4 regions of the Bacillus inaquosorum genome follow, and region 2 is predicted to be linked to each of the others. Evidence: riboswitches for the same ligand, from Rfam matches in the RefSeq annotation. Region 2 holds a riboswitch; each other region holds the start of a gene.
What was found. A riboswitch is a leader RNA that binds a small molecule or an ion and turns the genes downstream of it on or off. The one in region 2 is predicted to bind thiamine pyrophosphate.
Positions count from the first base shown of each region.

Region 1 (5,910 bases), 150 kb from region 2:
AAAATATCAGACTCGGAAACAGCCACCGCTTCCTTTTGGATTTCAAACGATGGGTATTTCCCCGTGCCCAGCAGCAACCTTGATTGAAATGATTTCCCGCCAATTGTTAACATGCTCATCCGCCTCCTACAAAATGGACAATTTCGATGACATCGCGATCACAAAGCTCTACCTCGTGATAATGTTCTTTGCCTATAATTTCTTTATTTCTTTCAACGATTACGATTTTATTATCAAGCTGATAAGACGCCAGCAGGTCTTGAATTGTACCTGTGTCTTTTTCCCACTTCACGTCTTTACCGTTCAGCTGTAGCATCATATCTGAACCGCCTCCTTGCGATCAATTCGGAATGCGTGCAGCCAGTCTTGATTGACCTCTTTATTCATGATGAGATCACCAATCAAAGCGCCCGTTGCTGGAGCAAGCAGAATCCCATTTCTGAAATGGCCCGCCGCAAATAAAATACGGCTGTCCTCAGGGTGTCTGCCGATGTACGGTTTCCCATCCTTTGTTCCCGGCCGCAGTCCCGCCCAAAAACGATCCACCTTCATATTCTGAATAGCCGGCATCATCGTTTTTGCTTTTTTCATAACAGATTCCAGGCCGCCAAGATCCGGTGTTTCACTCCAGTCACCCGGCTTCATCGTCGCGCCGACAACCAGTCTGCCGCTTTTTCTCGGTACGATATAGCAATGGTCATGGTAAAGTGTTTTTGTCAGCGGTATATCATCATTCCAAACAGACAGGCATTCCCCTTTTACAGGGAAAAATGAATGATTCAGCCCGAGCTGTTTAAAAAACATTCCGCTCCACACCCCGCTGGCAACCGCGACATGATCCGCCCATACGTTACCACCCGGCGTCTCGATGGACAGAGCTTCACCGTCACGTTCAACATGCAGAACAGGAGTATGTTCAAAAATCTCTGTACCAAGCGCTTTCGCTGCTTTCGCATATGCCTTGCAAACAAAATAAGGCTCAACATGCACATCATCCTGAATCAAGGATGCCCCGAAAATGTCACCAGACGTATACGGCTCTTTTTCTAACACCTCTTCTTTTGTATGCCAGCTGACTGAATCCAAGTCATCCATCTTCCTCAGCCGCAGCACGTCTTCTTCAGAAAACGCAAGCTTAAACATACCACCGTTATGCTGCCTGATATCAATACCGGATAATGTATAAAGCTCCTCACCAAGGCCTTTATACAGACGCTGGCTGTGCATGGCGAAGTCAAAAAACGCGTCACGTTCCTCGCACTCAGCATGGGCGCCCAGCATCCCGGCAGCGGCACTTGTCGTTCTGCTGCCCATTGTTCCGCTTTCAAACAATGCGGTGCTTTTGTTTTCCTTTGCCAAATGATAAGCAATAGCGGAACCGATAATTCCGCCTCCAATGACAACTGCATCATAATGCCTTTTCATAGCGCATCTCCTTTAGCTTGCGGGAATATCGTCTAGCAGCTTCCAAAGGGTCAGCATCAGAAAAAATTCCCGACATGACAGCGATGCCGTCTGCTCCTGCTAGTTTTACGTCTCTTAATCTGTCTGGCGTCATACCGCCGATGGCAATAACCGGGATGGAAATCCGCTGTTTAATATCTGACAGCAAAGACACACCTCTGCCTTCAAGACCCTTTTTGCAATCTGTTTCAAACACATGGCCGAACAACACGTAGTCTGCGTCTTCCTTTTCTGCTTGAACCGCTTCCTCCAGTGAATGCACGGACCGTCCGATATGAAGGTGAGGAAATCTGGCTCTGACCTGCTTTGGTGAAAAGCTGCTGCTTGGCAGCTGCACGCGATGAATCGTAGAAAAAAGCGCAATATCCACCCGCCCGTTCATGACCAGTTTTCTCTTATCAACACCGCCTTCGGACATAAGCCCGAGCAGTTTCAAAATGTCGGCGGCCGATTTTGACCGTTCCCGAATGTGAATATAATCAACTTCATTCTGAATAGCTATAATTGCTCTTGCTAACTCTTCAACCGGCTTGCAGTCATCAGTTATGGCGTGAAGCTCCAAATTCCTCCACCTCTTTTATGCCGCGGTCGGACCAGCCTTCTTTTCGATAGGCCATTCCCCAAAATTGATATTCATAGAAGCTGGAAATAACAAAATTCTCTTTCATTTTGGCACGCACTTCCTCCGTGCTGTTTTCCGCCAGCTCATCAAAGCGATTGATTTGCTCTTCAACCTGCTGTTTGAACCAGTCACCGCCGTATGTGCTGATCCACTTCTGATAAATCGGATGCCCCGGATCACATGTCAGCAATTTCTCGCCAACCTCGTAATACAGCCAGTAGCATGGCAGCAGGGCCGCTAATATCTCAGCAAAATTCCCGCTCAAAACCGAACGGTACATATGGGATGTATAAGAGTACGCCGTAGGAGACGGCTTAAACGCCTTACGCTCTTCTTCACTGATTTCCAACAGCTCCGCAAATTCGCGATGAAGCGCCATTTCCGCCTCATATGTACCTTGGGCGTGGCTTGCCATCCGTCCCGTTGTATAAAGGTCCTTCGCATAAGCGGCGCCGAACGATTGCACCTTCGCAAAATGCGTTAAATAATATGAATCCTGAAGCACGTAGTATTTAAAACGGTCAATCGGAAGCGTTCCGTCACCGATTCCCTGAACGAACGGATGGACAAAGCTCCCCTCCCACCATTCTGCGGCTGCACTGCGGCATTCTTCTGAAAACTTCACACGTCATTCCCCCTGTCTGAAAAATAAAAAAACCACTTTCCCGCAAGGAAAAGTGGTTTGGAATTGGCATAGTAAAATAACACAAATACCGCTCCACTTCCCTACGCAGGTCTGAACCTGTTCAAGTTATGAGGGTCTAAAAGTCACACTTTTATCTCAGCCCTTATGAAGGACACCCCTAGTGGTTATACGAATACATATTGAATTGTTCTGCACCTCTATATTAACACGAATCCCTATTTGGTCAAGGTTTAACCTTCCAATGTTTTCTTAAGATCCGTTACGTACGCCCGAGATCCGGTGACAATTAAGCGGTCTCCCAGTTTCAGCCTTGTATCCCCATGAGGAACGATGCTGTCCACACCTCTGAAAATCCTGACAAAGATGACGTCGCCTGTTAAAGGGAATTCCCGCAAAATGACACCGTCGTATTTGCTGTTTTCCATATTAATTTGATACAGCGAAGACTCCTGGTTCGTGAGCAGCTTCATGACGCCAGGCGCTTCTATCAGCGCGCGAAGCAGCGTTTTTGTCGACAACAGAATAGAAAAGATGCTGATCTCCTGCTCCTTCAAAGCTGCTTCATTCTCGGGTGATCCGACGCTGGCAATGACTCTTTCTGTGCCTTTTTCTTTTGCAAGTAATGCAATGTCGGCATTCATGTCTTCATTCCCTGTCGCAACAACAAGAATATCCGCATCAAAAATACCGAGTGAGTCTAGGGTTTCAGGCTCATAATCAGAAATCGTTTCAACCGTAAACACTGATTCTGACAGCTTTTCCTCTGCATTCTCTTGGTAGACGTGCACAACACGCACGTCATACTCGTTCTCTGGCAATTCAAGTGTAACAGGCAGAGTCATTTGGTTGGCGCCGATAAACGCAATCGTCTTTTTCTCCTCCGGCTGCTCCTCCCGTTTGTACAATTTTTTAAAACAGATCGGCGTAAAAATACTGGCAATAACTGCTACTAAAATCAGTGCTCCTGACATATTTGCGCTGATCACGTGAAGCTGCTGGCCGATTGTCGCAGCGGCAATCACGAGCGAAAGGGTTGATGTCAGCAGGAAACCAGACGCCAAAACTGTTCGATTATCATACCACTTCTTCAAGTACATGACAGGAATGATTTTGCTTATTAACAGCGCCAACAGCAGGAGCGGAATCATGATTAAAATGGTTCGATCTTGGAAAAGAGTCCAAATATCCAGCTTCACGCCGACCATCACAAAGAAAATCGGTATTAAGAACCCGTAACCGAATGAATCCAGTTGCTGAACAAGTTCTTTGTTTGGTGAAAGAAGGGAAACAAGAACCCCCGCTAAGAAAGCGCCGAGAATATTTTCTGCCCCTAGTGATTCAGACAGGGCAACGAGTACGATAATTAACGTAAAAATGGCACGCGTTCCGATCTGGATCGTCCCTTTTGACATGGTCTGAACAAAAGAGCGATGTTTAAAGACCCGGCCGAAAAAGTAAAGCACCACTCCGGCTGCGAATAGGATCATCAGGAGCCACATGTTTCCGCTGTCCTCTCCGTATAAAGAAGAAAAAACAGCAAGAAGAATCATCGTGGCCAAATCCGCAATAACAGCAACGAGCAAAATAATCTGCCCGATATTTGAATTCATGATCCGTTCTTCTTTCAACGTTGGAACGACAACGCCCAAAGAAATCGTTGAAATAATAAGCGTCATTAAAAAAGCATTTTGGATAAATCCTGCCAAGACGAACCCATAGGACAGCAGCAATGATAAAATAAAAATACCGGCAAAAATTATAGATGCCGCAGCAAACGTATTAGGCGCTTCCTTTCCGTTCGGCAGGAGCTGCTTTTTCTTTCCTTTCTCAAACGATGAAAAATCAATTTCAAGCCCGCTTAAAAACATTAAAAAGATAAATCCGAGCATAGAGAGCGTCTGGAGCCATGTATCACCCTCCACAACTAAATTAAGACCGCTTTTTCCAATAATCAGCCCCATAATGATTTCAGCAACAACAACCGGGATGCTGAGTTTAAATCGATGCAAAAGGATGGGTGTCAAAAATGCAACGATAAGTACAACAACTAAAGATGCGACAGATGTATGCGCCATAATCAAAACCTCCTTTTTAGATCAGGGTTATGCCAGTTCTCAATCAAAGAACAGAACCTCATTTTTAAAAAACATAACGCGATTTTAACAAGGGTCAAGACAAAAAATAAAGTAATAAGGTCTTAATCCTGTTTAGAAAATGATTCTTCTATAATTTGCACATAAAAGCTTGTGATGACTCACAGCACTTTGCTTCATAATAAATAAAACAATCGGCAAGGAGGATACCGCATGGCTTACGATATAATCAGCGATATTCATGGCTGCTATGACGAAATGACTGAATTAATCCAAAAGCTTGGCTATACAATTAAAAATGGAGTACCTGTCCACGAGGAAGGCAGGGTGCTTGTTTTTGCCGGAGATTTGACTGACAGAGGGCCCAAATCGATAGAGGTGATCCGCTTTGTAGCCGGCGCTTACGAAAAAGGCGCTGTGCGTTATGTCCCGGGAAATCATTGCAATAAACTGTACCGCTACTTAAAAGGAAATCCGGTGAAAGTAATGCATGGTCTCGAAACAACAGCGGCGGAGCTTGAAGAACTTTCTAAAGAAGAAAGAAAAGCAGTCAGCGAACAGTTTATGAAGCTGTACGAAAAAGCGCCGCTTTACGACATCTTACATAACGGAGAATTAGTTGTCGCTCATGCTGGAATAAAGGCTGACGATATCGGCAAAAATACCCGCAGAGTGAAAGACTTCGTGCTTTACGGCGATGTGACGGGTGAAACGTATCCAGACGGCAGACCCGTCAGACGTGATTGGGCGGCATCCTATAACGGAAAGGCTTGGGTGGTTTACGGCCATACACCTGTGAAGGAGCCTCGGAAAATCAATCGCACTATCAACATCGATACAGGCTGCGTGTTCGGAAATAAACTGACAGGCTTTCGCTTTCCAGAAATAGAGACCGTCTCTGTTCCAAGCTCCCTGCCTTATGACGAATCAAGATTTCGCACCATATAAAAGGAGAGAATCATTGATCCTCTCCTTTTAGCGTGTCGACAAACCCTCGCATCCGTTGTCAGTCCTGCGCGTTGGCGCTCAATACGGAGTGGAACGGCGGCTAAATTCTCAGGCGTCCTGCCTAAACACCGCCGTCA
Region 1 is NZ_CP096592.1:1,353,340-1,359,249, reverse strand. It holds gene thiG (thiazole synthase) at 1-119, opposite strand, end outside; gene thiS (sulfur carrier protein ThiS) at 116-316, opposite strand; gene thiO (glycine oxidase ThiO) at 316-1,425, opposite strand; gene tenI (thiazole tautomerase TenI) at 1,409-2,026, opposite strand; gene tenA (thiaminase II) at 2,004-2,711, opposite strand; TPP riboswitch at 2,793-2,901, opposite strand; gene M1M80_RS06535 (monovalent cation:proton antiporter family protein) at 2,963-4,807, opposite strand; gene prpE (bis(5'-nucleosyl)-tetraphosphatase PrpE) at 5,039-5,773, shown strand.
Region 1: linked by a shared signal. The riboswitch ahead of tenA (thiaminase II) and the one ahead of M1M80_RS07390 (YkoF family thiamine-binding protein) in region 2 are both predicted to bind thiamine pyrophosphate.

Region 2 (5,910 bases):
AACGGATGATGATCAGCTAAATGTGCAAGACCGAAACGATGCAGCAGGTGCTGCGCTTTTTTCTCGGTTTCAGCATCTGCTTTCTGGCCGAACAGCAGCTCGTCATATACTGTATCGGTGACAAACTGATGCTCCGGGTTTTGAAAAACAAATCCCATTCGTTTTCGCAGTTCATTTTCTTTATACGATTGCAGCGGCTTATCATATAGAAGAATCTTTCCGCTTTTCGGCTTCATCAGACGGGCGAGGACGGATAAGAGCGTCGATTTTCCGGTGCCGTTCGGGCCGACAAGCGCCGTTAAAGAGCCTTCGCGCAATGAAAAGCTGATGTCTTTGAAAATCGTCTGCTGCCCTCTTGCGAATGAAAGGCTGCTGACTTCCAGCACACTTTCCCCAGAAGGAGCTTTCTTCTTTTCAGCATGCCCGGCAGGAAAAGGTTCTTTAAACAGCGTTTCTTTTGATAGAGTAAACGGCATACTGAGTTTTTCCTGCAGGCCGCACACTTTTGGAATCGCGATGCCTAGTTCCTTTAGGGTCTCCGCTTCGTGCTGAAATAGATCTTCTGTCCGGCCGTCCAGCGCTTTTTTTCCTGCTTTGTCCAGCACAATTGTCCTCTCAATCCAAGGCGCCCATTCATCAAGCTGGTGCTCAATGACGAGGAGGCTGAAGCCTTTTTCCCTCTGAAGGTCTTTCATCATGTGAACGAATTCCCGCGCTGAATAAGGATCTAACAGAGAAGTTGGCTCATCCAACATAATAAGCTCAGGCTCCATCGCCAAAATACAGGCGAGAGCGACTTTCTGCTTTTGTCCTCCTGACAGAGTGGATATCGTTTTTTCTTTTAAAGAAGTAATGCGTAATTTTTCTAAAACCGCATCAATTTTTTCTGTCATCTCTTTTTTCGGAATCTGCAGATTTTCCAGCCCGAAAGCGATTTCGTCCTCCACCGTCAGCATGCAAAACTGCTGATCAGGATCTTGAAAAACGACTCCGACATGCTGAGCAATCGTTTCGGAGGTTTCAGGGTCTGTGACCGGCTTCTGACATAAAAAAACATGTCCGGACTGTATGCCGTCGCAAGCCTCCGGGTAAAGACCGTTTAAACATAGGGCGAGCGAGCTTTTTCCGCACCCGCTCGGCCCTAGTAATAAAGCGCATTCTCCTTTTTGAAGCTCAAACGAAATGTTTTGAAAAACCGGTTTCTCGTCTTCTTCATAAGTGAAGCTGAGCTGGTCAACCGTTAGGAGCTCATCAAAGGCTTGCATTGTCTGATACCTGTTTTCGTTTCTTTTTCAGTTCCTTTCCGAGTGCCATTCCGTTTAACACACCCGTATAAGCGAGAGAGTCGCTGACAGCTTTTCCGAGGAGCCCCGCAAGAAGCGCGCCGGAAATCAGACGGATGACAAGCGAAATGAGAAGATAACCAGGTGAATACGCTGCATAGCCAGAAACAAAGAGATCATAGATAAAGCTGGCTACTGAAGATCCCATTCCTGCCAGCAAAAGTACAGGCAGAGAGTATGCTTTCCAGCGTGTCGCGAGAAATACAGCTTCAGCCCCGAGACCTTGAACAATGCCGATGACGATGACCATTGGGCCAGATGGATTTCCCAGCAGGCATTCAACGAGAGCGGCAATGATTTCAGAAACAAGCGCCGCACCCGGTTTTCGAATAATGTACGCGGCGATGACAGAAACGATAAACCAAATGCCGTAAATCGGTTCATAAGCGATTGGACCGAACATACCGGCAAGTACGTTTCCAAAATGCGTGAATAATAAATAAACAACGGCAAAAACGATACTGATAACGGACATGATGACAATTTCTTTTACTTTCCAGCTTTTCATTTTATCCCTGCTTTCTGTTTTTTCTTGATGGACTGTTAGCCGAGACATTCACAGTCATGGTTACGTGGTTTGTTTGCTGTTCAGCCATGCGGAAAACGGCTTCCAGTGTTCTGAATACGTCATGCGCGTCCCCGTCAAGCTCGCTCGCGTAATGGGCTCCCTGTACGAAGGTGCCTTCTGCTTTCGCAATGTCGACAGCTTCGATGATCAAACCCATATAATCCGGCTCATTCATCGGGTAAAGCGCAAATTGGCATGGTGCTTCCGCGTTCAGGCTTCCGACAGCATCTTCATTGACACGCTTGCCGTCTGCGGAAAGATATGTATCTCCTTGGGTATCGCCCGGGCACCCGATGGAAAACGTGCCGTTCATGACGATGTGTTTTTCGCTGTTCGCCGCATAAAGATAAATGGCTTTGGCAGCATCGAATACATGATCAATCGATCCGCGCAAGACTGTGCTGATATGGTCGGTTTTCGTCCAAACCTTAGATGTGTCGGTTTTTTTCAGCGCAGACTTGATCACACTGATAAAATCATCTGTCATCGGGTATAAAGAGAAGCGAAAACCAGCGATTCTGCTTGTACCGCAAATATGATCCATTTCTCCGACCTCCTGTTTTTTTGGTAAAATAAAAAACTGCATATCCTAAGGGAATATGCAGTCATAGATCGATTAAGCGCACAAAAAAATACACCATTCGGTCAACCTGCACTTCCCCACGCTGGTATTATCCAGATCGGGTCATAAGGGATCAAAGCGCGTTTTTGCGCGCTTTATCTCAGCCAAAACAGCACCCCTAGTGCTTTCCGTATACAATTTTTTATTTTGACATCATAATAGATGATAAGAATCATTTTGTAAACAATGAAATCATTTTTTTCATATTTGGACAGGAGAGGATGATCGATTTTGGAAAAAGGGCACATATTAATTGTGGAAGATGAAGAAAAAATCGCCAGGGTGCTTCAGCTTGAATTGGAATATGAAGGATACAGCGTCATCATCAAACAAGATGGCACAGAAGGGCTGAATGCGGCCGCGGAAGGCGGGTATTCTTTGGTGCTTCTTGATGTCATGCTTCCGGGGCTTAGCGGCCTGGAGGTACTCCGCCGCTTGAGAAAAACGGATCAGCAGACACCTGTCATTTTATTAACGGCGCGCGACAGTATTCCTGATAAGGTAACAGGGCTGGACATCGGTGCGAACGACTATGTCACAAAGCCGTTTGAAATTGAGGAATTGCTTGCGAGAATCAGGGCGGCGCTGCGCCAAAATGGACCAAAAACAGAAGATATCGGCACCTTTCTTACATATGACGACTTGCGGGTGAACGAAAAAACCCGTGAAGTGAGACGGGGAAACAAAGAGGTGGAATTAACGCCGCGGGAATTTGATTTGCTCGTCTATATGCTGAAACATCCGCAGCAAGTGCTGACACGGGAGCAGATTTTAAACTCGGTATGGGGATTTGATTACATTGGTGATACAAATGTCGTGGACGTGTACATAAGATACATCAGAAAAAAACTGGACTATCCTTACGAAAAACAGCTGATCCATACTGTTCGCGGGGTCGGCTATGCCATTAAGGGGTAAACGATGAAGCTGAAGACCAAGATTCATCTGTACACATCAATATCGCTGCTGGTTTTATTAATTTTGGTCCATACCGCAGTCTATCTCATTTTTTCATCCGCGCTGACATCAAAGGATGCAGCCCGGCTTGCAGATGAGACGGATAACATTGCTGAAGCGCTGCATGCTGCTGAAACAGAAGGAGTGGCTTTGCAGGACATGCTGCAGGCCTATCTTCCGGCAAACGGCATGGTCCGTGTAGTGAATGGTGATCAAAAAGCCGTCATGACCATTACAAAAGAAAAAGAGTTTAAAGATTTTCCTCTTTCATTTCACAGCGGGGAAACGGCAGATGTAAGGAAACATGACGGCAAACTGTTTGCTGAAGCCGCTGTTCCGGTTATTTGGACCGATGGGCAAGTGGTATCTCTTCAGCTGGTTGAAAGGCTCGAGAACACAGAGGAGAGTCTGTTTCTTTTGAAAATCATCTTAATCGCTGCAAGTGCTGCTGTCTGTATCGCTTCTTTTTTTGCCGGCAGCTTGCTCGCCCGCCGTATCATTAATCCGATCAGACGATTAATGATGACAATGAAAGATATACAGCGGGAGAAAGCATTCAAAACGATTTCCTTGGAAGGACAGTCGCACGACGAGTTATATCAGATGGGGCTGACATTTAATGAGATGGCGATGATGCTGAAAGAGCACTACGATAAACAGCAGCAATTCGTTCAAGACGCTTCACATGAATTGAAAACCCCGCTCACGATTATAGAAAGCTACAGCAGCCTAATGAAGCGGTGGGGGGCAAAAAAGCCGGAAGTGCTTGAGGAATCGATTGAAGCCATTCATTCAGAAGCGGTGCATATGAAAAAACTGACCAACCAGCTGCTGGCGCTTGCCAAAAGCCATAAAGGACTTGAGCTTGACGTGAAAACAATCGATCTGATTGAAGTGTCACGCGCCGTTATGCAAACGCTCCAGCCCGTCTATCACCGTGAGATTTTGCTTGTAACAGATAGGGAGAGCCTGCTTGTAACAGCTGATGAAGAACGCATCAAGCAGCTGCTGACCATTTTGCTCGATAATGCCATAAAGTATAGTGAAAAAGCCATTGTAATGACAGCCGGAACGAGGAATGGACGGCCGTTTCTGTCAGTAAGGGATGAAGGCATCGGAATACCTGAGGAGCATATCCCGCACTTGTTCGAACGGTTCTACCGGGCGGATGAGGCACGAAACAGAAAAACAGGCGGGACGGGTTTAGGCCTTTCCATTGCCAAGCAAATCGCCGATGAGCACGGCATTGAGCTGTCTGTCAAAAGCAAGCCGGACCAAGGAACAGCTGTCACCATGCAATTCAGAGAACAGAATGGGGGAGGCCGATGAACAAAACAATAAAAGCAGTATCTGCTGCGGCAGCAGCGGTTTTAGCCGTCATCATCTGTGCGGTTCTCATCATTCGGCAAACCCACGAGGACGTCCTGTCAAAGGAGGCTGTCGTAAAAAAAATCGAAGCCTCCTATGAAGGCGAGGTCACGAAAGTAACGCAATCAAAGAATAAAAGAACATATGATATGACCCTTGAAAATCCAAAGGGAACTTATTTTATAAAAGCTGACGCAAAATCGGCTGATATTCTTTCGATAAACAGAGTAAAAGCGATGAATCCATCTGCCATGACAGAAAAAGAAGCCGAGCATCTCGCGCTTGAGCGGGTGCCGGGAACCGTCAAAAAACAAACACAACAGAATCGTGTTGCCACATATACCATACAAAAAGAAGACGGAAAAACATACGAAGTGAAGGTAGATATGCAGGCAAAAGCAGTCGTGTCGGCTGATCAGATCAGCAGTGAAGATCAACAAAAAACACCGATTACGAAAAAAGAAGCCAAAACCATTGCAGAGCGAGAAACGGGCGGTACAGCGGATGACGCAGATCTCGAAGAAAATGAGGGCACTCTCATCTTTGAAGTGGATGTTGATCTTCCGGATGATAAGGAAGCGACAGTGAAAATCAATGCCTACACCGGAAAAGTTGCAAACATTGTGTATGAAGACTGACGGTTTCTCATCAAATTCTCATCTTTCTCTCGTTTTCCTTTCATGTTGAGTGTGTAAACTGTACTCATACAAAACAAAGGAGGAATCACATATGCTAAAGAAAAGATGGATGGTTGGCCTATTAGCAGGCTGTTTAGCGGCCGGCGGATTCAGCTACAACGCGTTTGCGAAAGAAAACAATGAAAACACACAGACTGCTTCGTCCAAGACTGGTGCACTCACTGAACAGGAAGCAGAATCGATTGCCAAAACGGTTGTTGACGGCACGGTGGATGATATCGACAGAGACATTTACAACGGCAAAGAAGTCTATGAAGTCGAGATCCAAAAAGACGGTGAAGACTACGACGTTTATGTAGATATCAATACAAAACAAGCGCTCAATGACCCGTTAAAAGAGAAAGCAGAACAAGT
Region 2 is NZ_CP096592.1:1,500,047-1,505,956, forward strand. It holds gene M1M80_RS07380 (ABC transporter ATP-binding protein) at 1-1,265, opposite strand, end outside; gene M1M80_RS07385 (ECF transporter S component) at 1,252-1,851, opposite strand; gene M1M80_RS07390 (YkoF family thiamine-binding protein) at 1,853-2,455, opposite strand; TPP riboswitch at 2,552-2,663, opposite strand; gene ykoG (two-component system response regulator YkoG) at 2,765-3,451, shown strand; gene ykoH (two-component system sensor histidine kinase YkoH) at 3,455-4,819, shown strand; gene M1M80_RS07405 (PepSY domain-containing protein) at 4,816-5,496, shown strand; gene M1M80_RS07410 (PepSY domain-containing protein) at 5,588-5,910, shown strand, end outside.

Region 3 (5,910 bases), 210 kb from region 2:
AAACATTCAATATGAGGAACGAGTCAGCGTACAGGCGGATTTGGGCGGTCAAACGCTTCATGTCAGAGGGTTGATTGATTCCGGTAATCAGCTGTACGATCCTCTTACAAAAACGCCGGTTATGATTATTTACATTGATAAACTGGAGCCGATTTTCGGAGCGGCTGAAACGATGATCATTCGAAACACAGACCCATTGGAAGCAATTGAACAGCTCGATGATTCATTTCGTTTTTTAGATAAAATGAGGCTGATTCCATACAGGGGGGTAGGGCAGCAAAATCAATTTTTATTATGCATTAAACCGGATCACGTAACGATAATGACAAAAGAAGAAATGATTTCTGCGGATAAATGCTTAATCGGCATCAGTACAACAAAGCTATCGGCAGATGGAGAGTTTGACGCGATTATTCATCCGAAAATGCTTTCGGGCAAGGCCATCAAACACGTTTCATAATGTTCGCAAATGTCCGTTACTTATCATACTCAAACGACGTGACATTTAGAAGGGAGAGGAAGATGAAAAAACTGAAATTGCGACTGACGCACCTCTGGTATAAGCTGCTGATGAAACTTGGATTGAAAAGTGATGAAGTCTATTACATAGGCGGGAGTGAAGCCCTGCCGCCGCCATTATCTAAAGATGAGGAGCAGGTTCTGTTAATGAAGCTCCCAAACGGTGATCAGGCGGCTCGCGCCATTTTGATTGAACGCAATCTGCGTCTGGTCGTCTATATCGCACGGAAATTTGAAAATACAGGAATTAATATAGAGGATTTAATCAGCATCGGCACCATCGGATTAATTAAAGCTGTGAATACATTCAATCCAGAAAAGAAAATCAAGCTGGCGACCTATGCCTCACGGTGTATAGAAAATGAAATCCTCATGTATTTAAGAAGAAACAATAAAATTCGTTCAGAGGTTTCCTTTGATGAGCCGCTTAATATTGATTGGGATGGCAATGAGCTTTTGCTTTCTGACGTACTCGGCACTGACGATGACATCATCACAAAAGATATAGAAGCCAACGTAGATAAAAAACTCTTAAAAAAAGCGCTTGAACAGCTCAATGAGAGAGAAAAGCAAATCATGGAGCTGCGGTTTGGGCTTGTCGGCGAAGAAGAAAAGACCCAAAAGGATGTAGCGGATATGATGGGGATTTCTCAGTCCTATATTTCGCGTCTTGAGAAAAGAATTATAAAAAGATTGAGAAAAGAGTTCAACAAAATGGTGTAAAATTTTTTATGGTTATAACCCCTTGATTTTACAGGGATTTCCTGATTTCGACTGTTTTTCGGTCTGAGTGCAGTGCATATTTTTCCCACCCAAGGAGATACTTAACGTTGTACAGCAGCTCCTGTAGGGAGGGAAAAAAGTGTCTAGGAATAAAGTCGAAATCTGCGGGGTGGATACCTCCAAATTACCAGTACTCAAGAATGAAGAGATGAGAAAGCTGTTTAGGCAGCTGCAGGATGAAGGCGATGATTCAGCCAGAGAAAAGCTTGTAAACGGGAACTTGCGTCTTGTCTTAAGTGTCATTCAAAGATTTAATAACAGAGGGGAGTATGTTGATGACTTATTTCAGGTCGGCTGCATCGGACTAATGAAATCCATTGATAATTTTGACCTAAGCCACAATGTTAAGTTTTCAACATACGCTGTACCTATGATTATCGGAGAGATCCGCAGGTATTTACGCGATAATAACCCGATCCGTGTTTCAAGATCGCTTCGGGACATCGCTTACAAGGCGCTTCAGGTAAGAGAGCGGTTAATCAGTGAGACAAGCAAGGAGCCGACTGCAGAAGACATCGCAAAAGTTCTTGAAGTACCGCATGAAGAAATTGTATTTGCGCTTGATGCCATCCAGGATCCGGTTTCTCTATTTGAACCGATCTATAACGACGGCGGAGACCCGATCTATGTTATGGACCAAATCAGTGATGAGCGCAATACAGATTCACAATGGATTGAAGAGCTGGCTTTAAAAGAGGGCATGAGAAGGCTGAATGATAGGGAAAAAATGATTTTGAGAAAGCGCTTCTTCCAAGGGAAAACACAAATGGAAGTAGCCGAGGAAATCGGGATTTCCCAAGCGCAGGTGTCCAGGCTTGAAAAAGCAGCTATCAAACAAATGAATAAGAATATTCATCAATAATGACATGAAAAGCCTTTAAAACAATTTTTGTTTTAAAGGCTTTTCTATTGATTGCGGGTTGTTTACGTTTTGGAAAAAATAAGGTATCCTAGTCCGTACAGAGTTTTATGAAAATTAAAACAATTATAATAGAAGTTTAGAGGAGGACCACGATGATTTTGCAGCTTGACAATGTCTCACTAAAACGAAATGGAAAATGGATACTGAGGGATATTCATTGGAAGGTGGAGGAAAAGGAAAATTGGGTGCTTTACGGATTAAATGGTGCCGGAAAGACAGCGCTGTTAAATATGCTTTGCTCATATTACTTTCCAACATCAGGCGAGATGCAGGTGCTTGGCCATGAATTTGGTAAAACCGAGCTTGGGGAGAAGCTCAGACGGAAAATTGGCCTCGTCTCAGCGGGTCTTCAGCAAAAATTGTATCCGGCAGATTCAGCCTTTGAGATTGCGTTGAGCGGAGCTTACGCTTCGATAGGATTATATGAAACGCCAAGTGCGGAAATCAGGGAAAAAGCGATTGGTTTGTTAGAGGATTTGGGTGCAATAGAATATGCCGACCGACGCTATGAAACCCTTTCTCAAGGAGAAAAACAAAGAGCCTTGATTGCAAGAGCGCTAATGGCCGATCCGGAGCTGCTGATATTGGACGAACCGGTCACAGGGCTGGATTTTATTGCCCGGGAAAAGCTGTTAGACACGATTACATATATTGCAAACAAAGAAAAAGCGCCATCGATCCTTTATGTGACACATCATGCGGAAGAAATTTTACCGGTCTTTGACAAAGCCCTTTTGTTAAAACAGGGAGAGGTCTTTAGCTCAGGAGAAATAAAGGAAATGCTCACTGATCACATACTTTCCGCTTTTTTTGATACGCCAATCCATGTATTATGGAATCAGGATCGGCCGTTTTTAACAAGAGCCGAGCCGATAACGAATGCCTGACAAACACATATAGATTCATCCTAGGGGTGCTTTGCGAAGCTGAGAGAGACATTGTCTCAACCCTTTTGACCTGATCTGGATCATGCCAGCGGAGGGAAGCGGTGAAATAGCGGAGTACATAGGACTCTGTTTGTTTTTACTAAGCCGTTTCATAACATTTGAAACGGCTTTTTGATTTTTAAGAATAGGAGCGGATCACATTGAATCAACAAATAGACTCTCTGTTAAAAAAGGTGGAAGATCAAAAGGAGGAGCTTATTCAGCTGGCAAAAACGCTGATTTCTTATCAAACACCTGCACCGCCTGCAAGAAATACAGACGGCATTCAGTCATGGATTGCTCGGTTTTTAAATGAAATGGGATTCTCGATCGACAAATGGGACGTGTACCCGGGAGATCCCAATGTTGTAGGCCTGCTAAAGGGAACAGATGCAGCAGACTATCATAGCTTGATCATCAATGGTCATGTAGATGTGGCAGAGGTAAAAGAGGATGAGGATTGGGAGCATGCTCCGTTTCATCCAATTGAAAAAAACGGTTTCTTAATCGGACGGGGTGCTTCTGATATGAAAGGCGGAATGGCGTGTGTGCTGTTTGCGGTCAAATTGATTCGTGAAGCCGGCATTGAACTTCCCGGTGATTTGATTCTGCAATCGGTTATCGGGGAGGAAGTTGGAGAAGCCGGTACGCTTGAGTGCTGTAAGAGGGGCTATCGTGCTGATTTTGCAGTTGTCGCAGATACGAGCGATATGCATATTCAAGGTCAAGGCGGTGTCATTACAGGCTGGATCGAAATCAAAAGCAGTCAAACGTTTCATGATGGGACGAGGCGGAATATGATTCATGCAGGCGGAGGAACATTCGGGGCAAGCGCAATTGAAAAAATGGCAAAAATCATTGCGGGGCTCGGTGAACTTGAGCGCCACTGGTCCATTATGAAAAGTTATCCCGGCTTTAAACCAGGCACAAATACGATTAACCCGGCTGTCATTGAAGGCGGCAGACATGCGGCTTTTATAGCGGACGAGTGCCGGCTGTGGATCACAGTGCATTTTTACCCGAATGAAACCCATGACCAAGTGGCAGCGGAAATAGAAGATTACATCAATCGGCTGAGTGACAGTGATGTTTGGCTTAGGGAAAACCGCCCTGTTTTTAAGTGGGGAGGCTCATCTATGATTGAAGACAGAGGAGAAATTTTTCCGGCACTGGAAGTTGATCCTGGCCACCCAGGCGTCTCAGCGCTTACTGTGTCTCATGAGAAAGTGAAACGGGAGCGCCCGGTTATGGACGTTTCTCAATCCGTTACAGACGGGGGATGGCTGTATAATGCCGGCATTCCATGCGTGATATACGGTCCTGGCGATCTGCACAATGCACACTCCGTAAACGAGGAGGTATCGATTGAGCAGCTGGTAGATTATACAAAAATCATGCTCGATTTTATCATCAGCTGGTGCAGCCGTAAAAAAGAACAGTGATCATGAAAATTTCTTCTTGCTGACAAGGTTCAGCCCGCCCGTTCATATACTGGAAAAAAGGACGGAAAAAGGACGTGATGGGATGATCAGCATTTCTGAATTTCAGGTGAAGGATGTCGTCAATGTCTCAAACGGAAAAAAGCTGGGGAGCATTGGTGATATAGATATCAATGTGACCACTGGAAAAATTCAAGCGATCATACTGGGAGGAAATGGGAAGGTTCTCGGTTTTTTTGGAAAAGAAGAGGAATTGGTCATTCCATGGCGAAATATAGTAAAAATCGGGGAAGACGTGATCTTGGTCCGATTAAGTGAACCGCATGCATAACCTGCTTTGTCTGCCGCGGATTGGCAAATGCCGGAAGTCTTGATTTCTTCCGGCACATTTCATTTAGAAATATGCAAATCGGCGCTCAACGAATGCAGAAAGATGTGGTAAAATAAGTGGGAAATTCCGCTTTTTTAAATGTTTGTCGAAAGGTTGGATCATCATGAATACATATCACCCATTCAGTCTTACCACACCCTCGACACTCATGATACAAGACTGGACACAAACGAATCAAAACAACAGAGAAGTCATTGCCGGATTTACTACGAAAAACGGCGGTGTCAGCCAAAAGCCTTTTGAATCGTTAAATACAGGATTGCACGTTCATGACAAAGATGCAGATGTAGTTAAAAATCGTGAATATATTGCCGATATGTTTAATATTGATTTGCAGTCTTGGGTATTTGCTGATCAGACACATGATAATCGCGTTCAGAAAGTGACGCAGAGGGATAGGGGAAAAGGCGCCCGTGAGTATCACACGGCTTTAAAAGCAACGGACGGGCTCTACACAAATGAAAAGAATGTGGTTTTGGCATTATGCTTTGCTGATTGTGTGCCTCTTTTCTTTTATGATCCGGTTAAATCGCTTGTCGGGGTCGCCCATGCCGGGTGGAAAGGCACTGTCAAACAGATTGGCAGAGAAATGGTGAAGCAATGGACCGAGCAGGAAGGTTCAAAGCTCTCAGATATTTATGCTGTTATCGGACCGTCTATCAGCGGAGCATGCTATACGGTAGACGATCGTGTCATGGATGCTGTCCGCACATTGCCGGTTTCAGCAGAACGTGCCGTAAATCAGACGGGAAAGGGACAATATCAGCTTGATCTGAAAGAGCTGAACCGCCTCATACTGATCGACAGCGGTTTGGCAAATGAACAGATTTCTGTCAGCGGTTTATGCACGGAAAGTGAGCAGTCGCTTTTCTATTCTCACCGCCGCGATCAGGGGAAAACTGGACGGATGATGTCCTTTATCGGAATGAA
Region 3 is NZ_CP096592.1:1,713,979-1,719,888, forward strand. It holds gene spoIIGA (sigma-E processing peptidase SpoIIGA) at 1-460, shown strand, start outside; gene sigE (RNA polymerase sporulation sigma factor SigE) at 523-1,242, shown strand; gene sigG (RNA polymerase sporulation sigma factor SigG) at 1,382-2,164, shown strand; gene M1M80_RS08490 (ABC transporter ATP-binding protein) at 2,317-3,111, shown strand; TPP riboswitch at 3,124-3,225, shown strand; gene M1M80_RS08495 (acetylornithine deacetylase) at 3,312-4,592, shown strand; gene M1M80_RS08500 (YlmC/YmxH family sporulation protein) at 4,675-4,920, shown strand; gene pgeF (peptidoglycan editing factor PgeF) at 5,084-5,910, shown strand, end outside.
Region 3: linked by a shared signal. The riboswitch ahead of M1M80_RS08495 (acetylornithine deacetylase) and the one ahead of M1M80_RS07390 (YkoF family thiamine-binding protein) in region 2 are both predicted to bind thiamine pyrophosphate.

Region 4 (5,910 bases), 430 kb from region 2:
TGCTGGAAATGTATATTAGCTATATTAAAACGTATTCCATTTCGCCTGTCAATCTATTATTTATACAGCTGGCTGCCTTGATTCACAAATTCTTCGGCTTTTTCTTTCATCCCCTCTTGAATCGCATCCCATTCACTAATCTCTTTATCCTTCGCATAATCCCGAATATCCTGAGAAATTCTCATGCTGCAAAACTTCGGTCCGCACATTGAACAGAAATGAGCGGTTTTTGCTCCTTCAGCCGGCAGGGTTTCATCATGATATTCAAGCGCTCTTTCCGGATCAAGAGATAGATTAAACTGGTCTCGCCAGCGGAATTCAAAGCGGGCTTTCGATAACGCATCATCCCGTATTTGCGCTCCGGGATGCCCTTTTGCAAGGTCTGCCGCGTGCGCAGCAATTTTATATGTAATGACTCCTTCACGAACATCATCACGATTTGGCAGCCCCAAATGCTCCTTCGGCGTTACATAACAAAGCATTGCTGTCCCATACCAGCCGATCATCGCCGCTCCGATCGCTGAAGTAATATGGTCATAGCCCGGTGCAATATCTGTCGTCAGAGGCCCCAATGTGTAAAAAGGCGCTTCTTTGCAAATGTCCATTTGTTTATCGACGTTCTCTTTGATTTTATGCATCGGCACATGCCCCGGTCCCTCAATCATTACCTGAACATCATGCTTCCAGGCAATTTGTGTCAGCTCTCCAAGCGTCTCTAATTCAGCAAACTGCGCTTCGTCATTGGCATCAGCGATTGATCCGGGACGCAGACCATCCCCAAGAGAAAAAGCAATATCATACGTTTTCATGATTTCACAGATTTCTTCAAAATGAGTATACAGAAAGCTTTCCTGATGATGAGCCAGACACCACTGCGCCATAATCGCTCCCCCGCGTGACACGATTCCAGTTGTCCGTTTGGCAGTCAGCGGCACATACCGAAGCAAAACACCAGCGTGTATCGTAAAATAATCCACTCCCTGCTCTGCCTGCTCGATCAGCGTATCACGATAAATCTCCCACGTTAAATCCTCCGCTACGCCGTTTACCTTTTCAAGCGCCTGATAAATCGGAACAGTTCCAACAGGCACAGGGCAATTGCGGATAATCCATTCACGCGTCGTATGAATGTCTTTTCCGGTGGAAAGATCCATCATCGTATCCGCTCCCCAGCGAATGGCCCAGGTCATTTTTTCCACTTCTTCTTCAATTGATGACGTAACCGCTGAATTCCCGATATTCGCATTAATCTTCACATGAAAATTCCGGCCGATAATCATCGGTTCGCTTTCAGGGTGATTAATATTTGAAGGAATGATCGCCCGGCCGCTGGCTACCTCATCTCTGACAAATTCGGGAGACACATGCTCGCGTATTGCGATAAACTCCATCTCTGGTGTAATGATCCCTTTTTTGGCATAATGCATTTGTGTGACATTTTGACCCGCTTTCGCCCGCAGCGGGTTCCGCTTTAGTCCTGGGTAGCTTACGTTTGGATTTGCTTTTTTATAACCGTTATCTTCTGGTTTTATAGCTCGTCCTTCATATTGTTCAACATCGCTGCGCTCCGTGATCCATTTTTGGCGGAGCGGCTTTAACCCTTCTTGAATATTAATGGTCACATCAGGGTCGGTATACGGTCCGCTTGTATCATAGACACGCACAGGCGCGTTTTCCTCTTCGCCGAACGACCCTGTCGTCGGACTCAATGCGATTTCCCTCATCGGCACTTGGATGTCCGAAGAAGAACCTTCCACATACACTTTCTTGCTCCCCGAAAAACTCGACATAATGGAAATGTTGGCTTGCTGCACTGAATTGTTTTGCATTACTTATCCTTCCCCTCTCTTCGTTTGAAAGGACAAAATCAAGCCCATAACCAGCACAAAAAACCGGATTCAAATGAATGAACCCGGTTACAGTCAGAAAGAAACATATTATTGCCCAGCAAGACAATAATAAAAACAATTCCTCTACTTCCCCACGCTGGTACGAACCAGATCAGGTCCAAAGGGTTAAGAAGCTTACCTTCTCTCTCAGCCCGAAAGCGGGCACCCCCAGTAACTATTAATTTCGGACTCATCTTAACATAAAACCAATCGAAAAAAAAGAGGAATATAGAAAATATTCAGCTAATTCATCCCAAATAGTTGACCGACAGCGGCGTTTCAGATATTTCATGATCACCCATCATCACCCGATATGCCCTTGCACCCGGTCTTGAACTCACTGTCTGAAACAGCTGATCATTTATGAAATGGAGAGCTGCTCCGTCGTCCGCCGCATAGCCATCGCACAAGAATTCGTTAGATATCAGCTGGTGGTATATCGGTCTCCGATCCTTTTCACCGTCATAATGAGGACAAAAGCTCCCTTGCAACAAACCTAAACTTTTCATGCTTGTCAGCGGTCCGGCTGAATCTGTCACCCCTTCTTCAAACCAGCAGATCGCACCTGCACTTAAACCAGCTAAAATCACACCGTTCTTCCATGCTTCCCTGAGAATAAGATCCAGCCCCCACTCTTTCCACAGCACAAGCATATTCCTCGTATTTCCCCCGCCGACATAAATTATGTCCTTTTCCATAACAAAAGAAATTAAATCTGTTGACGGCGGCTTAAATAAGGATAAATGAGACGGCACACAATCCAGTGTTTGAAATGCATCATAAAACCGCTGAACATAGTTTTGGGAATCACCACTCGCCGTCGGCAAAAAACAAACGCGAGGCGACTTCCGGTCTGATTGATTGATGATATATTGATCGAGGGACAAATTTTTCGGCTCCATCGAAAAACCCCCGCCGCCCATCGCAATAATCTGTTTCATCATCTCACCGCCTGACAAAATTTGTTATTCATTATAGCATTTTGTATAAAAACAAGATAGCAAGCCAAATACTTTCTTATCACGGGAACTAGAAAATAAGGAAGTGGATTGCCATTGAACAATGTCTCTAACCCGATAAACGCCAAAGACATACCTGCATTTGTACTTAATTTCTTAATAACAATAAAAACAAGCATTAACAATTACACTGTCGCGATGACAGAAACCTCGAACCCTCACCTCCGAAGAGCATTGCGTGATCAATTAGATGCAGCTGTTTATCTGCATGGAGAACTTTCTGAACTCCTGATGGAAAAAGGCTTGATCCTGGATAAACAATTGCAAATCGATTCGCTTTTATCTTGCAGAGAACTGTAACAAAGTCATATAAAAAAGACGGTCTCTCATTTACGAGAGACCGTCTCTTCCTTTTATTGCTCCACTCTTCTTAAAGCCTCGTTTACCGTTTCTTTTATAAACGTATCTTCTCCGCTCAAGCGGTCTAAACTGAGATCGCCGTTTCTCAGCCGTTCAGATATATTGTTTATATCCTCTTCTACCGTGATTTGCAGTTCACCAGCCAAAAACATTCTGTGTAATTCATCAGCAACCATACTTTCTTTATTCATTTCAATCCGCTCCTTTGCTTTCAATATTATTCTTAGTCTGTCCCTAGGCCGGACGAATAATAGGAAAAAAGTATGAAACAAATGAATCTTTTTTCCTCCTTCTTACGTATACCTGTTGAGAAAAAGAAAAAGGGGAAGATTTAACATGTCATTTTTTAAGAAGCTTGCGGCAAGTGCCGGAATCGGTGCTGCAAAAGTAGATACGATTTTAGAGAAAGACGCATATTATCCTGGAGAGGAAGTGCGGGGTACTGTACATGTCAATGGCGGAAAAATCGCTCAGGATATCCGCTATATTGACTTACAGCTTAATACACGGTACGTCATTGTAAAAGACGATGAAGAGCACCGGAAATACGCTACAATTCATTCTTTCCGGGTCACTGGTTCATTTACCATTCAGCCTGGAGAACAGCATCAATTTCCGTTCTCATTCATTCTCCCACTGGATACACCAATCACTGTAGGGAAAGTAGAGGTCGCCGTGGTGACAGACCTTGACATTCAAGGCGGTATTGACAAATCAGATCACGATCGAATTTTCGTTGAAGCGCACCCTTGGATCGAAAGTGTGCTGAAAGCAATCGAAAACCTGGGCTTCCGCCTTAACGAAGCAGACTGCGAACAAGCACCTTACTTCCAGCGCCGCCTTCCGTTCGTTCAAGAATTTGAGTTCATTCCGACATCAGGCTACTATCGTCAGATGCTTGATGAATTAGAGCTTATTTTCCTTTTAGACGAAGACGGTTTAGACATTATTTTCGAAGTCGACCGCAGAGCAAGAGGACTGCGAGGATGGCTGGAAGAGATGTATAATGACGGAGAACAGCTCGTACGCGTCCGCTTCAGCCAATCAGAGCTTGAGGATGCAGAAGGGCTTGAAGAGGTGTTAGAAGAGATTTTAGACCAATACGCTGAGTAAACAATACAGGGGTCATACACACTACCTTAGCTACAAAAATAAAACCCACTTCTTAATTAAAATATACCCTATAAGTAGACAATTTAGAAAAAGTCTATCCTATGGGGTACTTTTGTGTTTAATGGGGGGATTCAGTAAGTGAGGAGATGAGAAACAATGAGTAAACATTTATTTGGCGATGAAGATATACAAATTATTCGAGCTAATCCTTATATAAAGTCAGGTACACCTATAAGGCATCACTTATAGAGATACATTTAAACGATTATTCATTCAGAAAAAGAGAAAGGGAAATTCCCGGCGCAAATTTTTGAAGAACAAGTAATTAGAGTTGATAGGAAAGAAAAAGATGGAGGTTCTAGGAACCGATGGAAAGCAGCTTACCAGTAGTAAAAAGAGAAGTGAAGTGAAGTGACATGTGACGCATTACAATGACTATAGATGCAATGGTATAAAAAAAGATGATCCCTGTCTTATACAGAGATCACCTTCTACTTAACGCTGTATAGTTATTTCTAAAATTGACCTTTACATAGAGCACTTCTAATTAGAAATGGGTTTTTAACTACTTACAAAAAAGTTTCCTTATTCTTCTTTAACAGACCTTTTTCACGATGTTAACTTTTTAATTCATGTTAAAAATTACAACATTTTATGTAGTATCATTATTAATTAACATTTTGAAGCACTTGGTTCACAGTCACAATCCCCCCGTGACAGTGAACCACCGCCGCCATTCTTTGCGATTTAAGCAGCGATTGCCCCAAAAATCATAGGGACTGTAATTGATATAAAGAGATTAAAACACCCTGCTTCAAGGTTCAGTATACGGGTTACGCTTTGGTTTATTTACATATGTCTATCTAGATCCTTAAAAAGCATTTTGAACTAGCGTTTATACAGTTTTTTCACCGACAGCTAGGCACAATTGTCGGACAATCGCATGATGCTTATCCTGCACCATCTTTCTCCAGCTAACCGATATCTTCCCTAGGTCTTTGCTTGATAAAAAACCATCCTGTACCAGCTTGTATGGGATTCCAACACCTTCGGATTGGAAAAACATCTCATCTCCTAATATTGTACTATGAGCATTGACAATATCAAATTGGACATTAGTAAATCCCCCATCTTTTAGAATTTGCGGCAACTCACGCCCAATTTTTGGATTGCCCCCTTCGGCAAACCTAGCTTGACAGTAGGCATCATATAACTCTCTTAAGCCTGAAACATGCGGGTAGGTCATAATATGCATCTCAAAATCATTATCAACCAAGATTACTTTTCCACCCGGCTTCAAGATTCGGTATATTTCCTTAATAGCTTTTGTAGGATCTGGCAAATGCTCCAATACCAAACGTGAAATTGCAAAATCAAATGTGTTGTCCTCCATGCCGGTCTGAATAATATCTCCCTCATACACTTGCCATCTACTTTGTTTTTCCTTTTTTAAATAATCCGTGGCATAATCAACCAATAAGCGATCAATCTCTAGACCGGTCACATTCGCGTGGGGGATATGTGTTAAC
Region 4 is NZ_CP096592.1:1,067,997-1,073,906, reverse strand. It holds gene thiC (phosphomethylpyrimidine synthase ThiC) at 57-1,829, opposite strand; TPP riboswitch at 1,962-2,069, opposite strand; gene M1M80_RS05070 (Type 1 glutamine amidotransferase-like domain-containing protein) at 2,138-2,830, opposite strand; gene M1M80_RS05065 (spore coat protein) at 2,945-3,208, shown strand; gene M1M80_RS05060 (hypothetical protein) at 3,262-3,465, opposite strand; gene spo0M (sporulation control protein Spo0M) at 3,605-4,381, shown strand; gene M1M80_RS05050 (class I SAM-dependent methyltransferase) at 5,277-5,910, opposite strand, start outside.
Region 4: linked by a shared signal. The riboswitch ahead of thiC (phosphomethylpyrimidine synthase ThiC) and the one ahead of M1M80_RS07390 (YkoF family thiamine-binding protein) in region 2 are both predicted to bind thiamine pyrophosphate.